Regions from separate parts of the Rhizobium sp. BG4 genome, predicted to be linked through region 4. Evidence: riboswitches for the same ligand, from Rfam matches in the RefSeq annotation. Region 4 holds a riboswitch; each other region holds the start of a gene.
The links. A riboswitch is a leader RNA that binds a small molecule or an ion and turns the genes downstream of it on or off. The one in region 4 is predicted to bind cobalamin.

Region 1: linked by a shared signal. The riboswitch ahead of nrdH (glutaredoxin-like protein NrdH) and the one ahead of F2982_RS13530 (CbtB-domain containing protein) in region 4 are both predicted to bind cobalamin.
Region 2: linked by a shared signal. The riboswitch ahead of cobU (bifunctional adenosylcobinamide kinase/adenosylcobinamide-phosphate guanylyltransferase) and the one ahead of F2982_RS13530 (CbtB-domain containing protein) in region 4 are both predicted to bind cobalamin.
Region 3: linked by a shared signal. The riboswitch ahead of bluB (5,6-dimethylbenzimidazole synthase) and the one ahead of F2982_RS13530 (CbtB-domain containing protein) in region 4 are both predicted to bind cobalamin.

Annotation. Positions count from the first base shown of each region.
Region 1 covers NZ_CP044126.1:1,327,914-1,333,925, reverse strand. The annotation lists gene F2982_RS26275 (HlyD family secretion protein) at 1-153, shown strand, start outside; gene nrdF (class 1b ribonucleoside-diphosphate reductase subunit beta) at 160-1,134, opposite strand; gene nrdE (class 1b ribonucleoside-diphosphate reductase subunit alpha) at 1,305-3,464, opposite strand; gene nrdI (class Ib ribonucleoside-diphosphate reductase assembly flavoprotein NrdI) at 3,434-3,844, opposite strand; gene nrdH (glutaredoxin-like protein NrdH) at 3,857-4,078, opposite strand; cobalamin riboswitch at 4,332-4,556, opposite strand; gene F2982_RS26250 (MBL fold metallo-hydrolase) at 4,687-5,544, opposite strand; gene F2982_RS26245 (alpha/beta hydrolase) at 5,614-6,012, opposite strand, start outside.
Region 2 covers NZ_CP044125.1:3,609,913-3,615,924, reverse strand. The annotation lists partial or broken gene cobN (cobaltochelatase subunit CobN) at 1-2,074, opposite strand, end outside; gene cobW (cobalamin biosynthesis protein CobW) at 2,078-3,127, opposite strand; gene cobU (bifunctional adenosylcobinamide kinase/adenosylcobinamide-phosphate guanylyltransferase) at 3,132-3,644, opposite strand; cobalamin riboswitch at 3,938-4,331, opposite strand; gene F2982_RS18085 (chloride channel protein) at 4,554-6,012, shown strand, end outside.
Region 3 covers NZ_CP044125.1:3,750,198-3,756,209, reverse strand. The annotation lists gene F2982_RS18785 (NADP-dependent malic enzyme) at 1-1,869, shown strand, start outside; gene F2982_RS18780 (DUF2865 domain-containing protein) at 1,996-3,093, shown strand; gene bluB (5,6-dimethylbenzimidazole synthase) at 3,121-3,804, opposite strand; cobalamin riboswitch at 3,847-4,028, opposite strand; gene F2982_RS18770 (PD40 domain-containing protein) at 4,046-4,876, opposite strand; gene F2982_RS18765 (NYN domain-containing protein) at 4,907-5,620, opposite strand; gene F2982_RS18760 (NAD+ synthase) at 5,705-6,012, opposite strand, start outside.
Region 4 covers NZ_CP044125.1:2,671,495-2,677,506, reverse strand. The annotation lists partial or broken gene F2982_RS13550 (sensor histidine kinase) at 1-2, opposite strand, end outside; gene F2982_RS13545 (sulfite oxidase-like oxidoreductase) at 114-776, shown strand; gene F2982_RS13540 (hypothetical protein) at 761-1,348, opposite strand; gene F2982_RS13535 (CbtA family protein) at 1,541-2,278, opposite strand; gene F2982_RS13530 (CbtB-domain containing protein) at 2,291-2,500, opposite strand; cobalamin riboswitch at 2,525-2,653, opposite strand; gene F2982_RS13525 (histidine phosphatase family protein) at 2,705-3,262, shown strand; gene F2982_RS13520 (response regulator) at 3,529-3,972, opposite strand; gene F2982_RS13515 (CHASE3 domain-containing protein) at 3,969-5,465, opposite strand; gene F2982_RS13510 (hypothetical protein) at 5,578-5,922, opposite strand; gene F2982_RS13505 (hypothetical protein) at 5,986-6,012, opposite strand, start outside.

The DNA.
Region 1 (6,012 bases), on a different replicon from region 4:
ATCAACCCGACCTTCAGCTGGGTGCGCCTGGCGCAGCGCGTTCCCGTCCGCATCAATCTCGACAAGGTGCCGGATGACATCAAGCTGATCGCCGGACTGACGGCAACGGTCGAGGTCGGCAGCCATAGCGCCGACCTTGCATCGCTGAACTGAGGCTCCTCAGAAGTCCCAGTCCTCATCTTCCGTAGCCACCGCCTTACCGATGACGTAGGACGAGCCGGAGCCGGAGAAGAAGTCGTGGTTCTCGTCGGCATTCGGCGAGAGCGCCGATAGGATCGCCGGATTGACCTTGCAGGCTTCCGGCGGAAAGAGCGCTTCATAGCCGAGGTTCATCAGCGCCTTGTTGGCGTTGTAATGCAGGAACTTCTTGACGTCTTCGGTCAGCCCGACGCTGTCATAGAGCGCCTCGGTGTATTTCGCCTCGTTGTCGTAGAGCTCCAGCAGCAGATCGAAGGCAAAGTCCTTGATTTCCTGGCGGCTTGCCTCCGGCAGGCGTTCGACGGCGCGCTGGAATTTGTAGCCGATATAGTAGCCATGCACCGCTTCGTCGCGAATGATCAACCGGATCATGTCGGCGGTGTTCGTCAGCTTGGCGCGGCTCGACCAGTACATCGGCAGATAGAAGCCGGAATAGAACAGGAAGCTTTCGAGGAATACGCTCGCGACCTTTTTCTTCAACGGATCGCCCGAAGCATATTGCTCCATGATCAGCGCCGACTTCCGCTGCAGGAATTCGTTCTCCTCCGACCAGCGATAGGCATCGTCGACATCCGGCGTCAGGCAGAGCGTCGAGAAGATCGACGAATAGGAGCGCGCATGGACCGCTTCCATGAAGGAGATGTTGGAGAGCACCGCCTCCTCATGCTGGGTCGCGGCATCGGCCATCAGCTTCACCGAGCCGACGCCGTTCTGGATCGTGTCGAGCAGCGTCAGCCCGGTGAAGACGCGGATGGTCAGCTGCTGCTCCTCGGGCTTCAGCGTCGCCCAGGAGGGGATGTCGTTCGATAGCGGCACTTTTTCCGGAAGCCAGAAGTTGCCGGTGAGGCGGTTCCAGACCTCGAGATCCTTGTCGTCCTCGATGCGGTTCCAGTTGATGGCGCGGATGCGGCTGATTGGTTTTACGGCGATGTTCATAGTGTGCCCTTTGGAAGGAATTCATCTGTAGCCCCCTCATCCGCCTGCCGGCACCTTCTCCCCGAGGGGAGAAGGGATACCGCGGCGGCGTCTCGCTCAACATCCCCCTCTCCCCCGGGGAGAGGGCTAGGGTGAGGGGGCCGCTTGCTCAGAACATTAAAGCTGAGGGATCACAGCGTGCACGACACACACCCCTCCACCTGCGTGCCCTCCAGCGCCATCTGGCGAAGGCGGATGTAGTAGATGGTCTTGATGCCCTTCTTCCAGGCGTAGATCTGCGCCTTGTTGATGTCGCGGGTCGTCGCGGTATCCCGGAAGAACAGCGTCAGCGACAGGCCCTGGTCGACGTGCTGGGTAGCCGCCGCATAGGTGTCGATGATCTTCTCCGGCCCGATCTCGTAGGCATCCTGGTAGTAGTCGAGATTGTCGTTGGTCATGAAGGCGGCCGGGTAATAGACGCGGCCGATCTTGCCTTCCTTGCGGATCTCGATCTTCGAGACGATCGGGTGGATCGAGGAGGTCGAGTGGTTGATGTAAGAGATCGACCCCGTCGGCGGCACGGCCTGCAGGTTCTGGTTATAGAGACCACCAGACATGACCGCTTCCTTCAGCGCCAGCCAGTCTTCCTGCGTGGGGATTTCGATACCGGCATTTGTGAACAGGTCGGCAACCGTCTGTGTAGCCGGTTTCCATTCCTGCTCGGTGTATTTGTCGAAATATTCGCCGGACGCATATTTCGAATTCTCGAAACCCTTGAAGCTCTGGCCACGCTCGACCGCCAGCCGGTTCGACGCACGAATGGCGTGATAGGTCACCGTGTAGAAATACATGTTGGTGAAATCGACGCCCGCTTCGGAGCCGTAGTGGATCCGCTCGCGGGCGAGATAGCCATGCAGGTTCATCTGTCCGAGACCGATGGCGTGGCTTTCGTCATTGCCCTTCTCGATCGACGGGACCGAGGAGATATGGCTCATGTCGGAAACCGCCGTCAGCGCCCGGATCGACGTCTCGATCGTCTTGCCGAAATCGGCCGAATCCATCGCTGCCGCGATATTCAGAGAGCCGAGATTGCAGGAGATGTCCTTGCCCATATGCTTGTAGGACAGGTCGTCGTTATATTCGCTGGCCTCGCTGACCTGCAGGATCTCCGAGCAGAGATTGCTCATGGTGATGCGCCCGGCGATCGGGTTCGCCTTGTTCACCGTGTCCTCGAACATGATGTAGGGATAGCCGCTCTCGAACTGGATTTCGGCGATCACCTGGAAGAAGTCGCGTGCCTTGATCTTCTTCTTGCGGATGCGGCTGTCGGCCACCATCTCGCGATACTTTTCGCTGACCGAGATCTCGGTGAAGGGCACGCCGTAGACGCGTTCCACGTCATAGGGCGAGAACAGGTACATGTCCTCGTTGTTCTTGGCGAGCTCGAAGGTGATGTCGGGGATGACGACGCCGAGCGACAGCGTCTTGATGCGGATCTTCTCGTCGGCATTTTCGCGCTTGGTATCGAGGAAGCGCATGATATCGGGGTGATGCGCATTCAGATAGACCGCACCGGCCCCCTGCCGCGCGCCGAGCTGGTTGGCGTACGAGAATGCGTCTTCCAGGAGCTTCATCACCGGAATGATGCCCGACGACTGGTTCTCGATATGCTTGATCGGCGCACCGGCCTCGCGGATGTTGGTCAGCGACAGCGCCACGCCGCCGCCGCGCTTGGAAAGCTGCAGCGCCGAATTGATCGAGCGGCCGATCGATTCCATATTGTCCTCGACCCGCATCAGGAAGCAGGAGACGAGCTCGCCGCGCTGCTTCTTGCCGGCATTGAGGAAGGTCGGCGTCGCCGGCTGGAAGCGCCCGGAAATGATCTCGTCGACCATATCGCGGGCGAGCGCCTCGTTGCCGCGCGCCAGCGCCAGCGCCACCATGCAGATACGGTCTTCGTAGCGCTCCAGATAGCGCTTCCCGTCGAAGGTCTTCAGCGTGTAGCTGGTGTAGTATTTGAAGGCGCCGAGGAAGGTCGGAAACCGGAATTTCTTGGCATAGGCGTGATCGAAGAGATCGCGGACGAAATTGAACGAATACTGGTCAAGCACCTCCTGCTCGTAATAGCCCTCGGTCACCAGATAATCGAGCTTCTCCCGGAGGTTATGGAAGAAGACGGTGTTCTGGTTGACGTGCTGCAGGAAATATTGCTTGGCCGCCTGCCGGTCCTTGTCCAGCTGGATCTTCCCCTCGCCGTCATAGAGGTTCAGCATCGCGTTCAGCGCGTGATAATCCAACGCGGCATCAGCGGCCTGCGCCTTCAAGGGGCGCTCGAGAACTGCCGTGTCCAAAATCGTTCCAATCCGTGTTTGACATTGGCGACGTCGTCGGCCGTGCCGAGAAGCTCGAACCTGTAGAGGTACGGCACCTGGCATTTGCGCGAGATGATGTCGCCGGCGAGCCCGTAGGTCTCGCCGAAGTTGCTGTTGCCCGCAGCGATCACGCCGCGAAGGTTCGAACGGTTTGCCGCATCGTTCAAGAAACGGATCACCTGTTTGGGAACGGCCCCCTTGCCGCCCTCGCCGCTATAGGTCGGGACGACAAGCACATAGGGCGACCCTGCCTGCAGGGTCTCGCCGGTAATGGGGATGCGCTGCGCGGGAAGGCCGAGCTTCTCGACGAAACGATGGGTGTTCTCCGACCGGCTGGAAAAATAGACGATCTCGCCCATCGCGGCAGCCGATCAGGCGAGCGCGCTGATCATGTCAGGGCGGAAGCCCGCCCAATGCTGCTCGCCGGCGATGACGACGGGCACCTGGCGGTAGCCAAGACCCTGTACCAGCTCGTAGGCAGCGCTATCGGTGGAAACGTCGATGATCGTGTAGTCGATGCCCTGGCGGTCGAGGGCGCGGGTGGTCGCGGTGCATTGGACGCAGGCGGGCTTGCTGTAGACGGTGATGCTCATTGTGAAAACCTCGTGACTGGAAGGCATGGGATATCGCTCGGACATCCGCCGATGTCCGCGCTTGGGAAGATCGAAATGGAAGGCAGCCGTTGCCGATTGCCGGGCGTCAGCAGCCCGTCATTCGCGCCGGTATGATCTGAAACTCAAAGACATAAGACTTCACCCCGAAGTGGCTCATGCAGGACACACCGGAGGAAGCGAAGAGCCGCATCATGCGCTCACCTCATCGCTCGCCAGCCGGACACCCCGCCCGTGGACGTTTTTCGCTCAAGGCAGGTCTCCTGGCTTGCGGATCATCACATTCATCCCGGCCTTCCCGGGTCTTCATGACCCAGTGACCCGAAATGGGACAGATGCTCGCCGCTTACAGTTGCGGGGGCAGCTCCGGCATTGTCCCGCCTTGCAGCGGGTCTCACCGAATTCCCGTCTTAGCCCACGATCCCTACGAATCGCGAGAACCTCGAACACTAGATATAGTACGCGAGTCAAAATCAGCGTCAATAATTTGTTTGCCAACAGCACTGAGGAAAGTGGGGAAATCCGGCGAACATGGTGAATGGGGAGTAAACGCAGCCTTTGTATCAAGGCCGCCCACTCCCCTCCCGCGATCAATCCGCAGCCGAAAATCGATATGCGGTGCCCTGCCGCTCGGCATAGCCGACACCGGGATAGGCCCAGTGGTAGCCGAGCAGCTTGAGCTTCTCGCCGGCGGCGCGGTCGAGCACCATCTTGCGGTTTGCGAGCGCGATCTCCGGCTCGGTGTCGAAGCCGAAGTGCCAGTCCGGGTGCTCGAAGAAGACGACATTGCTGGTTGCCGCATCGCCGGTGATCAGCAGATTGTCGCGGCCGCGAAGCTCGAGCGAGATATGGCCGGGCGTATGCCCGCGCGTGCTGACCGCCTGCATGCCGGAGACGATCTCGTCGCCGGGCTTTACCAGCGTCAGGCGATCCCTGACGGCGTTCAGATCACGCTGGGCGCCACGGGCAAAGCCGTGAAGCGCTTCGGGCATGTGGATCTCGAAATCCTTGTCCGTCCAGAAGGCCCATTCCGCTTCGCTGACATAGTAGTCGGCATTCGGATAGAGCAGCGTTCCGTCGGAATTGACCGTGGCGCCGGAGTGATCGGGATGAACATGGGTGAAGATCACCTTGGTGATCGCTTCAGGGTCGATGCCGGCGGCCTTCAGATTTCCTACGAGGCGGCCCGCGGTATCCTGAAAGCGCGTGCCCGATCCGTTGTCGACGAGGATCAAATCCTTGCCGGACCGGATCAGCGGAATGTTGACCTGGAAAGGAGCGGCCGTCGCATCGCCGCCGATACGGCCGAGGATGGCGGGGCGATCCTCCGCCGGCGTATCCGGCAGAATGATCTGGTCCGGCAGCATGATGAAACCATCGCTGAAGACGGTTATGTCGAATGCACCATGTTCGAAGCTGTAGGGCTTGGTTTCGGTCATGCGGGTCATCTGAACATCCTCCGGTTTCGGTGTAAGGCAGGGCGGCGCCGGGATCGATGGCGCCGCCCGCGACAGGGGTTACGAACGGGCGAATTCGAGAAGATCAGCGTTCAGCTGATCCTTGTGGGTATCCGTCAGGCCATGCGGCGCACCGGGATAAACCTTGAGGATCGCGTGCGGGATGAGCGTCTTGGAAGTACGCCCGGCGGCATCGATCGGCACGATCTGGTCGTCGTCTCCATGCACGATCAGCGTCGGCACGTCGAACTTCTTCAGATCCTCGGTAAAATCGGTCTGCGAGAAGGCGACGACGCTGTCGTAGGTGTTCTTGTGGCCGCCCATCATGCCCTGCATCCAGAAGCTGTCGATCATGCCCTGCGAAGCCTTGGCACCCGGACGGTTGAAGCCGAAGAACGGGCCGCCGGCGATATCCTTGTAGAGCTGCGAACGATCCTTGAGGCTCGCTGCCTGGATGCC
Region 2 (6,012 bases), 940 kb from region 4:
AGCGGCCCATAGCTCTCGGCCCGCGTCAGCGGCGGCGTCAGGTGGTCGATGATCACGGCAGCGGTGCGCCGCTTGGCCTGCGTGCCCTCGCCGGGATCGTTGACGATGAACGGATAGAGATGCGGCAGCGGCCCGAGGATCGCTTCCGGATAACATTCCCCCGACAGCGCCAGCGCCTTGCCCGGCAGCCATTCGAGATTGCCGTGCTTGCCCATATGAATGACGGCATCGGCGCCGAATTCCTGGCGCAGAAAGGCGTAGAAAGCGAGATAGCCATGCGGCGGCACCAGATCCGGCGAGTGGTAGCTTTCCTTCGGATCGATATTGTAGCCACGCGCGGGCTGGATGCCGACCAGCACGTTGCCCAGCCGCGAAAACGGCAGGGCAAAGCCGCCGTCGACGAAATAGGGATCCGCCTCCGGGCCGCCCCATCGCGCCGTCACCTCATCTTGAATCTTTTTCGGAAGACTTTCGAAGAAAGCCTTGTATCGACTCGATGAAAGCCGCTCGCGGACCACGCGCCCGTCACGTCCGGAATTGGTCGGCCCGTCCATCAGATGCCGCATCAGCGCATCGCCGTCCGCCGGGTACGCATCGATGCCGTAACCCGCCTCGCGCAACGCCTTCAGCACCTCGACGGTCCCGGCGGGCGTATCGAGCCCCACGCCGTTGCCGAGCCGCCCGTCGCGGTTCGGATAGTTGGCCATCACAAGCGCGACCCGCCGCTCTGCCGCCGTCTTGCGCCTCAGCCTCGCCCAGTGGACGGCAAGTCTCGCCGTATAGCGCATCCGCCCGGCATCCGGCTCGCTGCCGACGATATTGGCCTCGACACTGGCATCGTAACGCGCCGCCGCCTTGAACGAGACGGCGCGCGACAGCACCCGGCCATCGACTTCGGGAAGCGCGACGTTCATGCCGAGATCGCGGGCCGAGAGACCTTGCGATGAACCGCTCCATGCCTCCTTCGAGGATGCCGAGAAGATCGCCTGCAGCACGACGGCGCCGCTGGCTTCGAGGATTGTCGGCTGGCGGTCGGCACCTGGCGCGGAGACCGCAAATCCTGTTGTGTTGACGACGATATCGGGCGCGGCGGCAGCAAAGACGCTTTCGAGAATGCCGGTGGAAACCGGGTCCTTGAGGCTGTAGGCAAAGACCGGGAGTGGCCGCAGGCCTTCGGTTGCCAGCGCCTCGATCATCGCTTCGATCGGCTTGGTTTCGCCGCTCTGGACGAGGGCTCGGTAGAAGCTGATGGCGGCGATGGGGGCTTCGGTCGAGAGTGGGTTACCCCCCTCTGTCCTGCCGGACATCTCCCCCACAAGGGGGGAGATTGGCTGGGCTCGACCGCTCGCTTCAACCTGCATTGTCTGGGAGGAAGCGCGCCGCGAGTCGATCTCCCCCTTGTGGGGGGCTCGCAGAGCAGGTCGAGACCCGTGGCTCGACCCCGGCCGCCTGGCAAGGCAGAGGGGGGTATCGCGGACAGCAGCCGATCCGAAAGCGCCCGCCACTCCTCGACACCAACAACACCCCGCCCCGGCCACCATATCCCCGCCTTCATCAACGGAGCAGCCGCACCCGGCTTCTCTCCACCGGCAACCATCGCCGCCGCATAATCCAGAAACCGCCGCGAATTCTCGTCGCCGCCTTCGATCAGATAGGACCAGAGCGCATTGAGATCATCGAGATCGACATTGGAGAATGGCGTCAGCCCGGCATCCGGCTTGGAATCTCCGGGCAGCACCGCAATCCGCGCGCCACTGAGGGCTGCGCAGGCATGCAGTGCCTCCAGAGCATAGTGAAAATAGCTCGCTCCCCCGAGCGCCCGGACGATAATCAGCTTTGCGTGCCGCGCCGTCCGCTCGACATAGGCATCGACGGACATCGGGTGTTTCAGGCTCATCAGGCTGGCGACGCGCAGCGTCAGCGGATTGCCGCCACCCTGCCCATGAGCGGCGGCGATTGCCGCAAGCTCCGTGTCCGCCGCAGAAAGGAACAGGATGTCGCCGGGTGACTGGCCGAGATCGGTCGCCTCGTCACCGTCGCTGATCGTTCCTTTCTGGGCGAGGAGTAGATGCATGGATCAGACCAGCGCCTCGATCGCCTTGCGCACGGCAGCTTCGTCCATATCGTGCAAGCCGATGACGACGAGGCGCGTGCCGCGGGTTTCGCCCGGTGCCCAGGCACGGTCGAAATACTGGTCGATGCGGCTGCCGACAGCCTGGATCTGCAGGCGCATCGGCTTGCCGGAGACATCGGCAAAGCCCTTCAGGCGCAGCACGTCATGCTCTGCGATCACGCCCTTCAGCTTCTCGATGAAACCGGCGGGATCGGCAAGCGTGCCGAGCTCGACGACGAAGCTGTCGAACTCGTCGTGGTCATGCGGCGTGCCGTCCTCGTGCTCCAGCTCGTGATGGGACTTGCGGTTGGCGATGTCTTCTTCCGTGCCGATGCCAAGGCCGAGCAGAACGCTTGCCGGGACATCGCCGTTCTTCGCTTCGATCAGCGCAGGTTTGCGTGAAATACGCGACGCAACCTCGTCGCGGACACGGATAATGCCGGCCGCATCGAGCAGGTCGGTCTTGTTGAGAACGATCAGATCGGCGCAGGTCAGCTGATCCTCGAACAGCTCCTCGATCGGGCTTTCGTGATCGAGGGATTCGTCCTCGACGCGGCGCGCCTCGACGGCATCATGGTCGTCGGCAAAGCGGCCGGCCGCGACTGCGGCGCTATCGACGACGGTGATGACGCCGTCGACGGTGACTTCGCTGCGGATGTCCGGCCAGTTGAAGGCGGCGACCAGCGGCTGCGGCAGCGCCAGACCCGAGGTCTCGATGACGATGTGGTCGGGGCGCTGATCGCGCTCCAGAAGCTTGGTCATCGTCGGAATGAAATCGTCGGCGACGGTGCAGCAGATGCAGCCATTGGTGAGCTCGATGATATCGTCCTCGGTGCAATTTTCAGCACCGCAGCCCTTCAGCACGTCGCCGTCCACGCCGAGATCGCCGAATTCGTTGATGATCAGCGCGATCTTCTTGCCGCCGGTATTGGAAAGCAGGTTGCGGATCATCGTCGTCTTGCCGGCCCCGAGGAAGCCGGTGATCACGGTTGCGGGGATCTTCTGCTGGTTCATTCGTTCAACCCTTCATCTTCAGCGGCAGGCCTGCCGCGATAAAATACACGTCCGCGGCGGAGGCCGCGATCATCTGGTGCAGCCGCCCGGCATGGTCGCGAAAATCCCGCGCCATCCGGTTTTCGGGAACGATCCCGAGGCCGACTTCATTGGAAACAAGAACGAGCCGCGCCTTCGCCTTCGGCAGCCAGGCCGCGAGCGCGGCACTTTCCGCCGCCACATCGCGCTCGTCCATCATCAGATTGGTAACCCAGAGCGTCAGGCAATCGACCAGGATCGCCCGCCCCTCGCCGTCGATTGCCGCAAGCCGCTCGGCAAGCTGCAGCGGCTCCTCATGCGTCTGCCACGACGGCCCGCGATCGGCCCGATGCTGCTCGATCCGCGCCCGCATCTCCTCGTCCCACGCCCGCCCTGTCGCCACATAGTGACGTTCGAGACCGGTGTCGGTGATGAGATTTTCAGCGAAGCGGGATTTGCCGGACCGGGCGCCGCCGAGGATGAAAGTCGCACTGCTCATGCGAAGGCCACCGTGCTGGGGCACATATCTCTCGGTCTTCCCTCATTCCTGTGCTTGCCACAGGAATCCAGCCACGGCGCGTCGGCGCCGTGAATGAATCGCAGCAACAAGGAAATGAGTCTCCCGTGCCCAAGGACTTGGGCACGCTGGATTCCTGTGACATCCCGTGGGCGCAGCCCTAAGGCCACAGGAATGGGGGAACCCCTCTGAGGCGCCGCATATAGCGACATGAAAATTCTCGTTTCAGCCATGACAACCTCCGTGCTGGCAGCGGGCGGGAATGCCCAAAGGGCTCTTCGCCCGGCACAGATGGCAGGTCTCCTGGCTCGCGGCTTCAGGCCCCGACAGGGACGGCCGAAAGGCCATCCCTGATCGTGCCAGCGGATCTTCCTCGCCTTCCCGGCTGCATTCTCGTGAAAAGGCGGACGATTCGTAGAATTAGAGGCGTCCTGCCCCGGCTGATCACGATGCATTTCCAGTGGCTTTTCCGATGCGCGTCAGCCATTGCCCTGCTGCGGAATGCAGCGATCAGGCAGCGGTGCCGATGCACCGGATGGAAGACCCTGACCGCTCTACAGTCGCGGGGTCGGCTGTGATGAAGGCGCCCGGCTTGGGTCCGCCCCGTCACATTCCCTTTTCATCCCGAGCGGCAACCGCCGCCCCGGAACCATCCGTAATTGAAAGCATCGTTAGGCGTGCGGCCATGCGAAGTCAATCGATGCCAGGGCAATCCAAACAGCCCGCTCTTAACCCGACTGAGTCTACCAAACAGATAGTCTATTAAATTCATTGACTTAAGTCGATATTTCGCTTGCGACCGCCTCGCTTTTGCGGCAATTGCTCGCGAAATCATGCGGCGCAAAAAGCGCGCTTCCTTGATCCTGCATTCCATCGCCTAGTTCTGTCATCATGCTCACGAAAACCGACATCGGCCGCCTGGCGCGGCGCCATCTCAAATTCGATATGGCGCGGCTGCGCGCCCTAGCGCGCCAGAATGAAATGGGCATGGTTTTCGCGGGCGGCGCTGTCGGCATCATCGCTGGTTGCGCGGTGACCGGCATGAGCCTGATCTCGCGCGAAATGCACAGCCTGATTTTCGGCATCAGCGATGTCGACCGCCTGAGCTCGTCCGAGATCGACAACAAGCTGCTCCTGCTCTTGGCGCCGATCTGCGGCGGCCTGCTTCTCGGCCTGCTGCTGTTCATCCTCAGCAGAACGCGCAAGAAGCCGATGGTCGACCCGATCGAGGCGAACGCGCTGCATGGCGGCCGCCTGTCGCTGACCGATAGCGTGATCGTCGCGATCCAGAACCTGATCTCCAACGGCTTCGGCGCCTCGGTCGGCCTCGAGGCCGGCTATACGCAGCTTGCGGCCGGTCTTGCCTCCAAGCTCGGCCTGAAGCTGCAGCTGCGCCGCGCCGATCTGCGCGTGCTGGTCGGCTGCGGCGCGGCCGGCGCCATCGCCGCCGCCTTCAACGCGCCGCTGACGGGCGCCTTCTACGCTTTCGAGCTGATCATCGGCACATACACGATCGTGTCGCTGACTCCCGTCGTCGTTTCCGCCCTGCTCTCGACGCTGATCGCCCGCCTGCTTGCCGGCAGCGACTTTACCATCGATGTCGGCCAATTCGGCAGCGTCGTTCCAGCCGACTACGTTCCGGCGATCCTGCTCGGCGGTTGCTGCGCGGGGGCCGGCATCCTGATCATGCAGGGCGTCTCCTTCATCGAGGAACTGGCGCGAAAGAGCTCGGTGCCGACCTATGCCCGCCCGGCGCTCGGCGGCATCGTCGTCGGCCTGCTGGCGATGATTTCGCCGCAAGTGCTCTCGGCAGGCCATGGCGCCCTGCATCTCAACCTGTCGCACCAGGTGGCGATCCCGGCGCTGATCGGCATTCTGCTGTTGAAATCCTTCGCCTCCGCCGTATCGATCGGCTCCGGCTTCAGGGGCGGCCTGTTCTTCGCCTCGCTGTTCATGGGCGCCCTGCTCGGCAAGCTCTTCGCCTATTCGGCGCCGTTCTTTGCACATGCGTCACTGACACCGGAGGTCTATGCCGTCGTCGGCATGAGTTCGCTCGCCGTCGCCATCATCGGCGGACCGTTGACGATGACCTTCCTGGCGCTCGAGATCACCGGCGACTTCCCGATCACCGCCCTGGTGCTCGCCGCTGTCATCACATCCTCGCTCGTCGTGCGCACCACCTTCGGCTACTCCTTCGCCACATGGCGCTTCCATCTGCGCGGCGAAAGCATTCGCAGCGCCCATGATGTCGGCTGGATCCGCAACCTGACGGTCGGCAAGCTGATGCGCGCCGACGTCAAGACCGCCAATGTCGCGACCTCCGTCGAGGAATTCAAAAAGACCTTCCCGG
Region 3 (6,012 bases), 1.1 Mb from region 4:
GAAGACATCAAGGCGCCTGAATGTTTCGAGATCGAGCAGCAGCTGCGCGCGAAGATGCGCATCCCTGTCTTTCATGACGACCAGCACGGCACCGCGATCATCGTCGCCGCCGCGATCCTGAACGGCCTGGAACTGGCCGGCAAGTCGATCAGCAACGTCAAGATCGTCACGTCGGGCGCCGGTGCCGCCGCCCTTGCCTGTCTCAACCTCCTGGTCGAACTCGGCGCCAAGCGCGAGAACATCTGGGTCCACGACATCGAAGGCCTCGTCTATCAGGACCGCAATGTCCTGATGGACCAGTGGAAGGCCGTCTATGCGCAGAAGAGCGACACCCGCACGCTCGCCGAAAATATCGGCGGCGCCGATGTCTTCCTGGGCCTCTCCGCCGCCGGCGTCCTGAAGCCGGAACTGCTGGAGCAGATGGCAGAAAAGCCGCTGATCATGGCGCTCGCCAACCCGACACCGGAGATCATGCCGGAACTCGCCCGCGCCGCCCGCCCGGACGCGATGATCTGCACCGGACGTTCGGACTTCCCGAACCAGGTCAACAACGTTCTCTGCTTCCCCTTCATCTTCCGCGGCGCGCTGGATTGCGGCGCCGAGGAGATCAACGAAGCCATGAAGATGGCAGCCGTGCGCGCCATCGCCGGTCTCGCCCGCGAAGAGCCGTCGGATGTCGCCGCCCGCGCCTATTCCGGCGAGACGCCGGTCTTCGGGCCGAACTACCTGATCCCGTCGCCCTTCGATCCGCGCCTTATCCTGCGCATTGCGCCCGCCGTCGCCAAGGCTGCGGCCGAAAGCGGCGTCGCGCGCCGTCCGATCACCGATTTCGACGCCTATCTCGACCAGCTGAACCGCTTCGTCTTCCGCTCCGGCTTCGTCATGAAGCCGATCTTCACCGCCGCCAAGGCTGCCGAGAAAAAGCGGGTCATCTTCTCGGAAGGTGAAGACGAGCGCGTGCTGCGCGCCGCCCAGGTGCTGATCGAAGAAGGCATTGCCGAACCGATCCTGATCGGCCGTCCGCAGGTCATCGAGACCCGTCTGCAGCGCTACGGTCTGCGTATCCGTCCGCTCGCCGATTTCGCCGTCATCAACCCGGAAGACGATCCGCGCTTCCGCGAATATGTCGATCTCTATCTGTCGCTGGTCGGCCGCCGCGGCGTCATTCCGGAAGCGGCGCGCACCATCGTGCGTACCAACACCACCGTCATCGGTGCGCTGGCGCTTCGCCGCGGCGAGGCCGATGCGCTGATCTGCGGTCTTGAGGGACGCTACGAGAAGCATCTGCGCGACGTTCGCCAGATCATCGGCAAGCGCAAGGATGTCCGTGATTTCTCGGCGCTCAGCCTGCTGATCTCGCAGCGCGGCGCGACGTTCTTCACCGACACCTACGTGACGTTCAATCCGAGCGCCGAAGAAGTGGCGGAATCGGCGGTTCTTGCCGCCGAGGAAATCAAGCGCTTCGGCATCACGCCGCGCGCCGCCCTCGTCTCGCATTCCAACTTCGGCTCGCGCGAAAGCGAGAGCGCCACGAAGATGCGCGGCGCCCTGCAGCTGATCCGCGATGCAGCGCCTGATCTCGAAGTCGATGGCGAAATGCATGGCGAAAGCGCGATTGCCGATGAGATCCGCAAGCGCGTCATGCCATCCACGACATTGCACGGCGAAGCCAATCTTCTGGTCTTCCCGAACCTCGATGCGGCCAACATCACACTCGGCGTCGTCAAGTCGATGACCGACGGCCTACATGTCGGCCCGATCCTGCTCGGCACGGCGCTCCCGGCTCATATCCTGGCGCCTTCGGTCACCTCGCGCGGCGTCGTCAACATGGCGGCTCTGGCCGTCGTCGAGGCACAGCAGCCGGCGTGAATTTGCGGTCGATCGGAAAAATGCGTTAGAATTCCTTCGTTAGCTTGTTAACGGAAGGCAGCTAGACAGGATGGATGCGGCAAATGCCCTGCCGCTTCCGGTTTGACTATGCTGCGGGATGATACCGTGAAACGCCGAAGCCTGACCCTTGCCCTTTTCCTTGCGGCTGCCGCGCCCGCGGCGGCCCAAACGAGTGCGATCTGCGAGGATCTGCGCGGCCGTCTTGCCGACCTGCCGCAGGTGATCGGCAACGGCCCGGAAATCCGCCAATATGCAAGCGCCATAGCCGAGCAGAACCTTGAGCTTCGCAAGCTGCGCAACGACCTGCGCAGCAACGGCTGCACCGTCGACAGCATGGTCGTCATCGGCGGCGAGAATGCCGGCTACTGCAGCGACCTGCAGGAATCCGAAGCGCGGATGATCGACAACATCCACTACCTCCAGGACCGCCGCAACCAGCTGCGCGAATCCGGCGGCAGCGATATCAACGAACGCCGCCAGCTGATGGCCGCCCTCGACGACAACGGCTGCAACGACGATCCGGGCTATCAACCGGACGAGCGCGCCTATGAACCGGCGCCAAGCACTGAAGAACAGGCGATGCGCGGCGATACCTTCATCCCGCTCGGCAATGGCGAGGAAGGCAACACGCAATATGGCGTGCCGCGCGGCGAGATGATGTCGCATGTCAGCACCATGTGCGTGCGCACCTGCGACGGCGGCTTCTTCCCGATCAGCACCAACGCCACCTCGATCGATTTCAGCCGCGATGCCTCGACCTGCTCGAAAATGTGCCCCGGCATCGAGACCGAGCTTTTCTATCAGGACGTTTCGAACACCGACGCCGCCAACATGGTCTCGGCCGCAACGGGCGCCCGCTACGGCGCCATGCCGAACGCCTTCGCCTACAAGAACCGCGCTCCCGGCGAAAAGTCGTCCTGCACTTGCAATCTGACTGCCTATTACGAGCAGATGCGCAAAAACCAGACCGCCAGCGCGCCGCCGCCGAAGGGCTCGATCACGACGATCACCACCAAACCGCCGGCAACGGCGGCTCCTGCGCCCGCCGCGCCACAGGTGCAGGTCCCCGACCGGCCCTATGAGCCGCAAAATAGCAAGGTCCGCCAGGTCGGCCCGCAATTCCTCGCAGGCGACCAAGGCAGCATCGATCTGAAGAACCCGGCAACATCAGGCCCACAGCCGCAGCAGCAACAGCAGAACTAACCGGCATAGACTGAACGTCGACCGGTCCTAGCGGCGGCCCCAGCCATCGCGGAAGACCAGCTCCTCGAGCGGCAGCCGCTGCCGCCAGCCTTTGACGGCGAGTTCCGGCTCCCGGTAGAGCTCGTCGACATAGCCGACGCAGAGCCAGGCAACGATCTCGATATGCGCGGGCACGCCGAGGATCTCCTTGAGTTCGTTCTCATGGAAGATGCTGACCCAGCCGACGCCGACGCCTTCGGCCCGCGCTGCGAGCCACAGGTTCTGCACTGCGCAAACGGTCGAATAGCTGTCCATCCGCGGATTATGCGTACGCCCCAGCACCACCTCGCCGCTGCGCGTCGGATCGCAGGTGATGCAGAGGCCGAGCGGCGCCTTGAGGATGCCTTCGAGCTTCAGCGACCGGTAGGTCGCCTGCCGCTCGCCATCGAACATCCCGGCCGCCTCATGGTTGGCCCGATCGAACGCCTCCCACACCCGCCGCCTCACAGCGGCATCGTCGACGACGATGAAATTCCACGGCTGCATGAAGCCGACCGACGGCGCGTGATGCGCGGCCGAAAGCAGCCGCATCAGCACATCCTCGGGTACCGGATCCGGCAAAAACTGGTCGCGCACATCGCGCCTGGTCTTGATCGCCCGGTAGACGGCATCGCGCTCGTCACCGGAAAAAGCGGATGCGCGCTGCAGCGCATCCCCGCTCAAGGGTCGCATCGTCAAATCCCCAACAACGCAACCGACCCGCCGTCCGCGCGGGATCAGTCTATGATGCCAGGCCGGTCTTCTGACTTGGCGTCATCCGCCCGCCGCAGCCTTCCCGGGATCACCCAGTGGCATGATGCGGCAGGCGTCAGCCTTACAGCGTTGGGCACGTTCCGGTCTTCCACCGGATTCCCGATTCTCCCGCCATGGCGGGCACCTGACACGACCGTCATGCCCGCTTTTCAGCAGCCTATCAAGAGGCCGGGAAATAGCGCACATAGGCAAACTCATCACCATCCGGTGACCAGCAGGGAACATTGATCGTGCCCTGCCCGCCGAACAGTTCGAACAGCGTCGTCAGGTTGCCGCCATCCATGTCCATCAGCCGCAGCCTGACATGCAGGTCGCGCGGGTGATCGAAGACATCTGGATCGTAGGAGAGGATCAGCACCTTGTCGTTAGCAGGTGCCGGATGCGCAAACCAGTTGCCGTAATTGTCGTGGGTCACCTGCTCCAGCCCGGTACCGTCAGGATGGATGCGCCAGATCTGCATCAGCCCGGTGCGGCTGGAATTGAAATAGATCCACTGCCCGTCGAAGGAATAGTCCGGCCCGTCATTGCGCCCCTCGCCATGCGTCAACCGCCGCTCCGCGCCGCCATCGACCGCTATCGTGTAGATGTCGAAGATATCGTCGCGGATACCGCAATAGGCCAATTCCTTGCCGTCGGGCGACCAGCCGTGCCAGTAGGACGGAAGATTGGTGGTCACCTGCTTCGGCGCCCCGCCTTCCGCTGGAAGCGTATAGATGCAGGATTTGCCGTATTCCGTCTTATCGGAAATCACATACCGCTTTCCATCGGGCGAAATGCCGTGATCGTTGTTGCAGGCGGCGGCAAAGCCGGTGTCGACCTGCTTCAGCCCGCCCTCACCATCCGGTGACAAGCGGTAGAGCAACCCGTCGCCGTTCAGCAGCAGATAGCGCCCGTCAGGCGAAAAGTTCGGTGCCTCGATCAGCTGCTCCGTCTGGAAAACCACCCGGCTCTGGCCAGTGCGGATATTGTAGATCTCGACCGAACTGCGCATGCATGCCTCCCGCATTGTACGGCGGTCCGGCTATCCGCCGTTCCGCTTCATTCTGATTTGCATGCGGTTTGTGCCATGCATCTGTGTCTCGATAAAGTCGCATCGCTTCAAAAGCGAACTGAGGTTCGGAGCGCCGAAATGCTGCGCCTTGAAGTCGGGATAGACCTGCCGCAGCAGGGTGCCGAGCTCGGCGATATCGAGCCAGCCTTCCTCCCTCAGCTTGGCAGTCTGCAGCGCCTGCGCGATATAGGGCCGGATGCTGGGCGATGGCTGCAGCGCCACGACCTTGGCCAGAGCCGGAAGGTTCGCCGGCGCCTCTAGCAGACGCAGCTCGAAAAAATCGTCGAACGACTCGCGCAGCAGCCTGGAAGCATTCGGCGCACCAAGCCCAATCGCCTGCTTGCCGCGCATTCGGATACGCGTCGCCAGATGGCCGATGTCACGATCACTGCTGGCGATGCAGAAAAGATCGATTGCCGAAGCTCCTAGATATTCCATCGCATCGACGGCAAGCAGGATATCCGCGCCGTTCTTGCCCGACTGGGAGCTGACCGCCGTCTGTAGACTGAGCGCATGCTTTCCGGCGGCCGCGACCCACGGCTGCGCAGCCTCCCGCGTGAAGTCGCCATAGGCGCGCCGCTCGATCAGGCGCCCGTAGCCCGAGGCTATGTCGATGATCTCACCCGCCGAGCGCGCCGGCAGGTTTTCGGTATCGATGAAGACGGCGACTTTCGTATCACGCACGATCACGACCTCCCGCGTTTCTGACGATAGAAACGCGGGAGAATGCGGAAGTCAGCAGCTTTCGGTTGATCGGGTTAACGATCGCTAACTGCGATCCCTAAACCGGTTGGTAATCGGGTAGCGGCGATCACGGCCGAAATTCTTCTTGGTGATCTTCACGCCCGGCGCCGACTGGCGGCGCTTGTATTCGGCGAGGTAGAGCAGATGCTCGACGCGGTGGACGGTAGCGACGTCATGACCGCGCGCCACGATCTCGTCGACGCCCATTTCCTTCTCGACGAGGCATTCGAGGATGTCGTCGAGCACTGGATAAGGCGGCAGCGAATCCTGGTCCTTCTGGTCCGGGCGAAGCTCGGCGGAGGGTGCCTTGTCGATGATATTCTGCGGGATGA
Region 4 (6,012 bases):
ATCCCCGACGGCCTGATTGTAATGAGCACGGAGGAGGATTCCAAGAGGCGCGGCTGCCTTGACAGCTGCGGCTCCAGATTGTCCTATCGCTGCACTGCGAGAGGACGAGTGCCATGACCGACCAGCAGACCCCTGTTGACAGTAAACTGACCACCTCCAAACGCCGCTGGGCCGCCGAAGGCAAGTTCCTGACCGGCCGCGTCGCCCGCCCGGAAACCGACCGCCTGCCGCCCGGCCAGCATCTGGTGAAGAACTGGCCGGTGCTCGATCTCGGTCAGCAGCCGTCGATTGCGCTCGACACATGGAAGCTGGAGGTCCGTGGCCTGGTGGAAACGCCGCTGACGCTTTCCTGGCGCGACTTCCAGGCGCTGGAGCAGAGCACCTTCGTCTCCGACATCCACTGCGTCACGACATGGTCGCGCTATGACAACAAATGGAAGGGCGTCGCGACGCGCGACCTGCTCGACCGCGCCATGCCCAAGGCGGAAGCAAACTATGTCATGCTGACGAGCTACGACGGCTACACGACCAACCTGCCGCTCGCCGATTTCGCCGCCGAAGACGCGATCCTCGCGACCGCCTGGGAAGGCCAGCCGCTGACGGCCGATCACGGCGGCCCGATGCGCCTCATCGTCCCGCATCTCTATTTCTGGAAAAGCGCCAAATGGCTGCGCCGCATCGACCTGATGCCCGCTGACCGGGCGGGCTTCTGGGAGATGAACGGCTATCACATGTTCGGCGATCCCTGGCGGGAACAGCGCTATTCCGAAGACTGAACCTTCAGCCACCGGCGCCCGGCAAGGAAGACGCCGAAAACAAGCGCGAAGAACCCGGTCAGCGACGCCATGCTCGCCGTATGGAGCGGTATCTCGCTCCAGCGCGGCCGGATGATATCGGCCGTATTGAACGCCTCGCCGCTGAAACGGCAGGTGATCAGCGACAACCCACGCCTGATCATATCGGCATCGGCTTCGGAGACGATCGCACTCGCCGCCGCGGCCTCCCGCGGCATCTCCCGCAGAGACATCAGCACCGCCTTGGTCGCCGCCAGATAAGCATGGGCGCATTCGTTGAACGGACTTTCCTCATCCGTCACGCTGCCGGGCATGCGGCCCCAGAGACAGTAGGAATACTGGATCTGCGCATAGTTCAGCACCCGGCGGAACGGCTCGTCGGTATCGGTGGCGGTGGATGCGAGCGCGATGATCCGGTCACGATAATCGGCCATCACGGCCATTTCGCCGTGGGAAATTTCGGGGACGGGGATGCCGGCGTGATTGGCAGAGGATGTGCGGCTGTGGGCCATGGCACCGCCGCTCGACAGCGCGAGCGCAGCCATGCCGGTCATCAAATGAAACAGAGGCCTATTCATCACAGCCTTTACCAATGCCTCATTCCTGTGCTTGTCACAGGAATCCAGTGCGTCCATGTCCATGGACGCGGGAAACTGTAGAGTCATTCACCGCGCCGACGCGCGGTGGCTGGATTCCTGTGACAAGCACAGGAATGAGGGAAGCCTTTGGCTCCCCTCACCCAATCCTCACCGAAACGCCGGACGCCCGACAGCACCCTGCGAGGCCAGCCGCTTCTCGGCCAGCATCCCGAAGACCACAGCCAGCACCGACCACAGCACGACATGCATGCCGAGCGAGGTGATGCGGAAGCGCCAGAGGACGATCGCCGAGTAGTTTTCCGGCACCTCGTTGATCGGCGGCAGCAGATACTGCACGAGGCCGATGAAGACGATATAGGCGATGCCGGCGATGATCGCGCCGTTCCAGATGCCGAAGCGGTGAGCGAGGCTGCGCGCAAAGGCGATCGCCGCGATCAGCGCCGCGACGGAGACGACGATCATCAGGAAGAACAGCTCGGTGCGAACGCCGATCGTATCGCCATTGCCGACAGCCGGCGGATTGGCCGGGTACTTGATGCCGGGAACGAGGATGATGGCGACGAAAGCGGCAAGAGCGATGACCGCAGCGGTGCCGCGGGCGCTGAGCGTGCTGAACCGGCCATGCACGAAGGCAAAGGTCAGCGCGAAGAGACCGCCGACGGCGATGCCATAGGCCATGGCGCCGGTGAAGAGACCAATGCCGGCCTGCGTCGCGCGGCTGACGATCTCGGGCTCTGCGGCCTCGCCGGCTGCCTGTGCCGCGGCTTCCTCGAAAGCGATCGCCTGATCGACGAGCGGCTCACCGAAGAAATGGGCGAAGACAAACACCAGGACGCCAGCAATCGCCCCCGCGATCATGCCGCGAAGTAGAAGGTTTCCAACCATGTCAGTCGTCCTTTAGTGGCAGGGGAAGCCGAGAAGGTGGCGGGCGTCATGCACGAATTCGTGGACGTAGCCGCCGGAGAACAGCGCCATGGCGCCCTCTTCCGTGCCGACGAAATAGATGGCGATGATCATCAGCAGGCCGCCGAAGATCGCCCAGGGCAGGATCTCGCCAACCGGAATCGGCTGCGGTGCTGCGATAGGCTTGAAAGTGATGTCAGACATGTATTCCTCCTGGAATGACGCGTTCAGTCGAAAGGATGTTGCGGCAAGGTCTGACTTCCAGTTCGCTTTCGCATCCTGGTCACAGTGGCGCGACCGCGCCGGATTTACACCGGCTTCCAAACCCGCAACGTGACCGTTATATCTCTAGGCTTCGAACTGTCAACGAAACTTCATCTGCCGAAGAGGCAGCCCGGAGGCTCTCCTGTGCATACCCGGCTGACCTGGATCTGCCACGGCCCGACAAGCGCCAACCGCGAAGGCCGCTTTCCGCTGAACGAGCCGCTCGAACAGAGCGCCGCCACCGATACCGCGGCTCTCGCGGAAAGGCTTCAGCGTGCCGATCACGTCAAAAGCAGCCCGGCGCTCGCCGCGCTGCAGACCGCCGAAATCCTGAACCTGACGGCCGCGGCCGATCCGAAGCTCGCCGATATGGATTACGGCCGCTGGAAGGGCCGCCCGCTTGCCGATCTGCAGGCCAAGGAGCCGGATGCTCTGATCCAGTGGATGACCGATCCGGACGCCGCCCCGCATGGCGGCGAGAGCCTGTCGAAACTTCAGGCCCGCATCGCCGGCTGGATGGAAGAGCAGCAGGCATTCGACGGCCATATCGTCGCCATCGCCAACGCCACCGTCATCCGGGCCGCGATCCTGCATGTGATGAAGGCACCGCCGAGTTCTTTCTGGCTGGCGGATATCGAGCCGCTCGCCCTGCTGCGGATGAGTTTCGACGGCCGTCGATGGGCGCTGCGCTTCAGCCGCTGATTGCAGCAAGCGTCTGTTTTCACCGCATAATTTAGATAAGCCTTACGCAAGCAAGTTGCGCCATACCTATTGAACCCGGCATGCCGGGCTCTAAGTGCATGCCCCGTGGAGACCAACCATGACGTATGATTGGAGTGGGGAGCGGACGCGGCGTGTGCGCCTTCTGAAGGTCGCAATCGCCATTGTTCTCATAGCTATCGTCATCGGCATTCCGCTGCTGATGCGCTGAACGAAGGGCGAGCAGGCAAACTGCTCGCCTTTTCTCGTTATTGCTGCGGAATCTGGATCACCGCGAAGAACAGGCCAAGCTGGCGGATCGCGTGGGCGAAGCCGTCGTAATCGACGGGCTTGGTGATATAGACATTGGCGCCGAGATCGTAGCAGCGCTGGATTTCGCGCTCGTCATCGGTGGTCGTCAGGATGACGACAGGCATGCGCTTGGTGTGCTCGTTGTTCTTGATCTGCTCGAGAATATCGATGCCCGACGTATCCGGCAGATTGAGATCGAGCAGCATCAGCAGATAGCGGTCCTTGCTGACGGTGCCGCTGCGGTCGGGGCCGAGGATGAAGTCGAGCGCGCTCTTGCCGTTGGTGAAGGGCACGATCTCGTTGTTGACGCCGGCCCGGCGCACGTTCTTCTCGATGAGGCGGGCATGCCCCTCGTCGTCCTCGATCATGACGATCGTGACTTCCTGGCCTGTGGCTTTCATGACTCTGTACCCTTTACGATGGTGGTGAGATCCGACGGCAGAAGCAGCGTGAAGGTGCTGCCGGTGCCCTCTGTCGAAGCGACAGTAATGTCACCTCCCAAATTTCGTATTAACGATCGCACATATGCGAGGCCGATGCCTTCACCCGGCTGATCCTGTTCGCCGGCGCGGCGGAAGAGTTCGAAAACGCGCTCGCGATCGGCAACTGCGATGCCGCGGCCGTTGTCCTCGACATCAATCCTGATCCGGCCCTTGCCGGCCGGCATGGCCCGCACGGCGATCCTGACAGGACGGCCAAGATAGCGGTATTTGACCGCATTGTCGAAAAGGTTGCCGAAGATCTGGTCCAGCGAGAAGCGGTCGGTGATCAGTCCGGGCACGCGGATATCCATCTCCACTTCCCCATCGGCCTCGGCGACCTGGTGATGCACGTTCGCCGCAGCCGTCTCGAGCATGGCCTTGAGGTCGATCCTCTCCGGCACCAGCTTGCGGCGTCCGTCGCGGGAAATCTTCAGGATGGCGTTGATCAGCGAATCCATCTTGCGGGTCGACGAGCGGATGAAGCTCATCGCCTCCGGCAGGTCTTCCTCGACTGCGAGGCGCGCTTCCTTGATTTCGTCCTCGCTCGGCTTCTTCTCATCAGCCATGACATAGGCCGTGACCGCCGTCAGGCTGGCCTCGAGCTCGCTGAGGAAGCCCATGATATTGACGAGCGGTGCCCTGAGATCGTGGGTGACGATATAGGCGAAGCGCTGGATTTCCTGGTTGGCCTGCATCAGGTCTTCGGTGCGCTCGTTGACGCGCTCCTCCAGGCCGAAATTCAGCGATTGCAGCTCCTCGCGCGCCCGCGACAGGTCGCGCACGTGCTGGACGATAATGAGGATTGCCCCGCCGACGACGATGGCAATCGCCAATGCGCCGCCGATCGTCACCCATTGCAGGTTGCTTGCCGCTTTGAGCTGTTCGCCGACGATTACCCGAAGGCGGTCATCGGTCTGGCTGATGAAGCCGACGAGAACGCCGCGGGCGTCGTCCATCAGCGCCTTGCCGCTATCGTTGCGCACGATCGCCAGCGCTTCCTGCATCCGGCCGGCCTTGGCGAGCGCGACCGTATTATCGATCTCCGCCATCTTGCCGTCGACCGCCTGATCCAGCACCGGCAGCCGCTCGGCATAATCAGGATAGTTCTGCAGCACGTCTGCCAGCCGCTTGCGCCGCTCGGGCAAGTTCTTCACCGCTTGAAAGTAGGGTGCCAGATAGCTCTCGTCATTGGTCAGCAGAAAGCCGCGCTGCCCGGTTTCGGCATCCTGGAGCGCGGTCAGCAGATCGACCGAACCAGTGCGGATGCGGCGCATCTCGGCAACCGTATCGGAATAGATGCGGTTCGCGCTCGTCAGCCAGAGCGACGTTCCGACGATACCGGCCAGAAGCAGCACGCCGAGCCCGAGCATGAAAAGCGTCGAGCGGACAAAGACGGCGTTGGAAGAGGACATGAGGATTCTCTGAAAAGGATTTTCTTAAATACAAGTGACGGAAAAGATCCCTGCGATCAACCCAATGACCGCAGGGAACCACACGATCCCACGACTATAAATGGGATTTGCGTCAATGCTTGGTCGGCTCGCCGGGAACCGAGCTTCGCGTCACCGACACCGGATCGCTGGCCGGAAAGCTGTCCTCCAGCCCCTGGTCGAGCTGCTCTTCGAGCTCCGCACGATCACCGGAAGCACGCGCGCTGCGATGCACGCTCATATCGCCGCCTTCGCTCGCGTCGACGGATGCCATCGCGCTCATCAGCGACTGCGCCTTCATGATGGCGTTCTGCCGGTTCAGCCCTTCTTCGCCGCGCATCTGTACCGAAACGACGGCGCCGTCATCGCTCACGAATTCCACGGTAAACCCGTCCTTGCCGCCTCTCGCGGCAATGATCTGCGTGCCAACGACCTGCATCAGCCTTCCTCCGTTTTCATCTCTTCATGATTTGAAACGAGATTGCCGCCGCTTGGTTCCCGCTCAGTTGCGCGCCTGCGGCAGATAGGA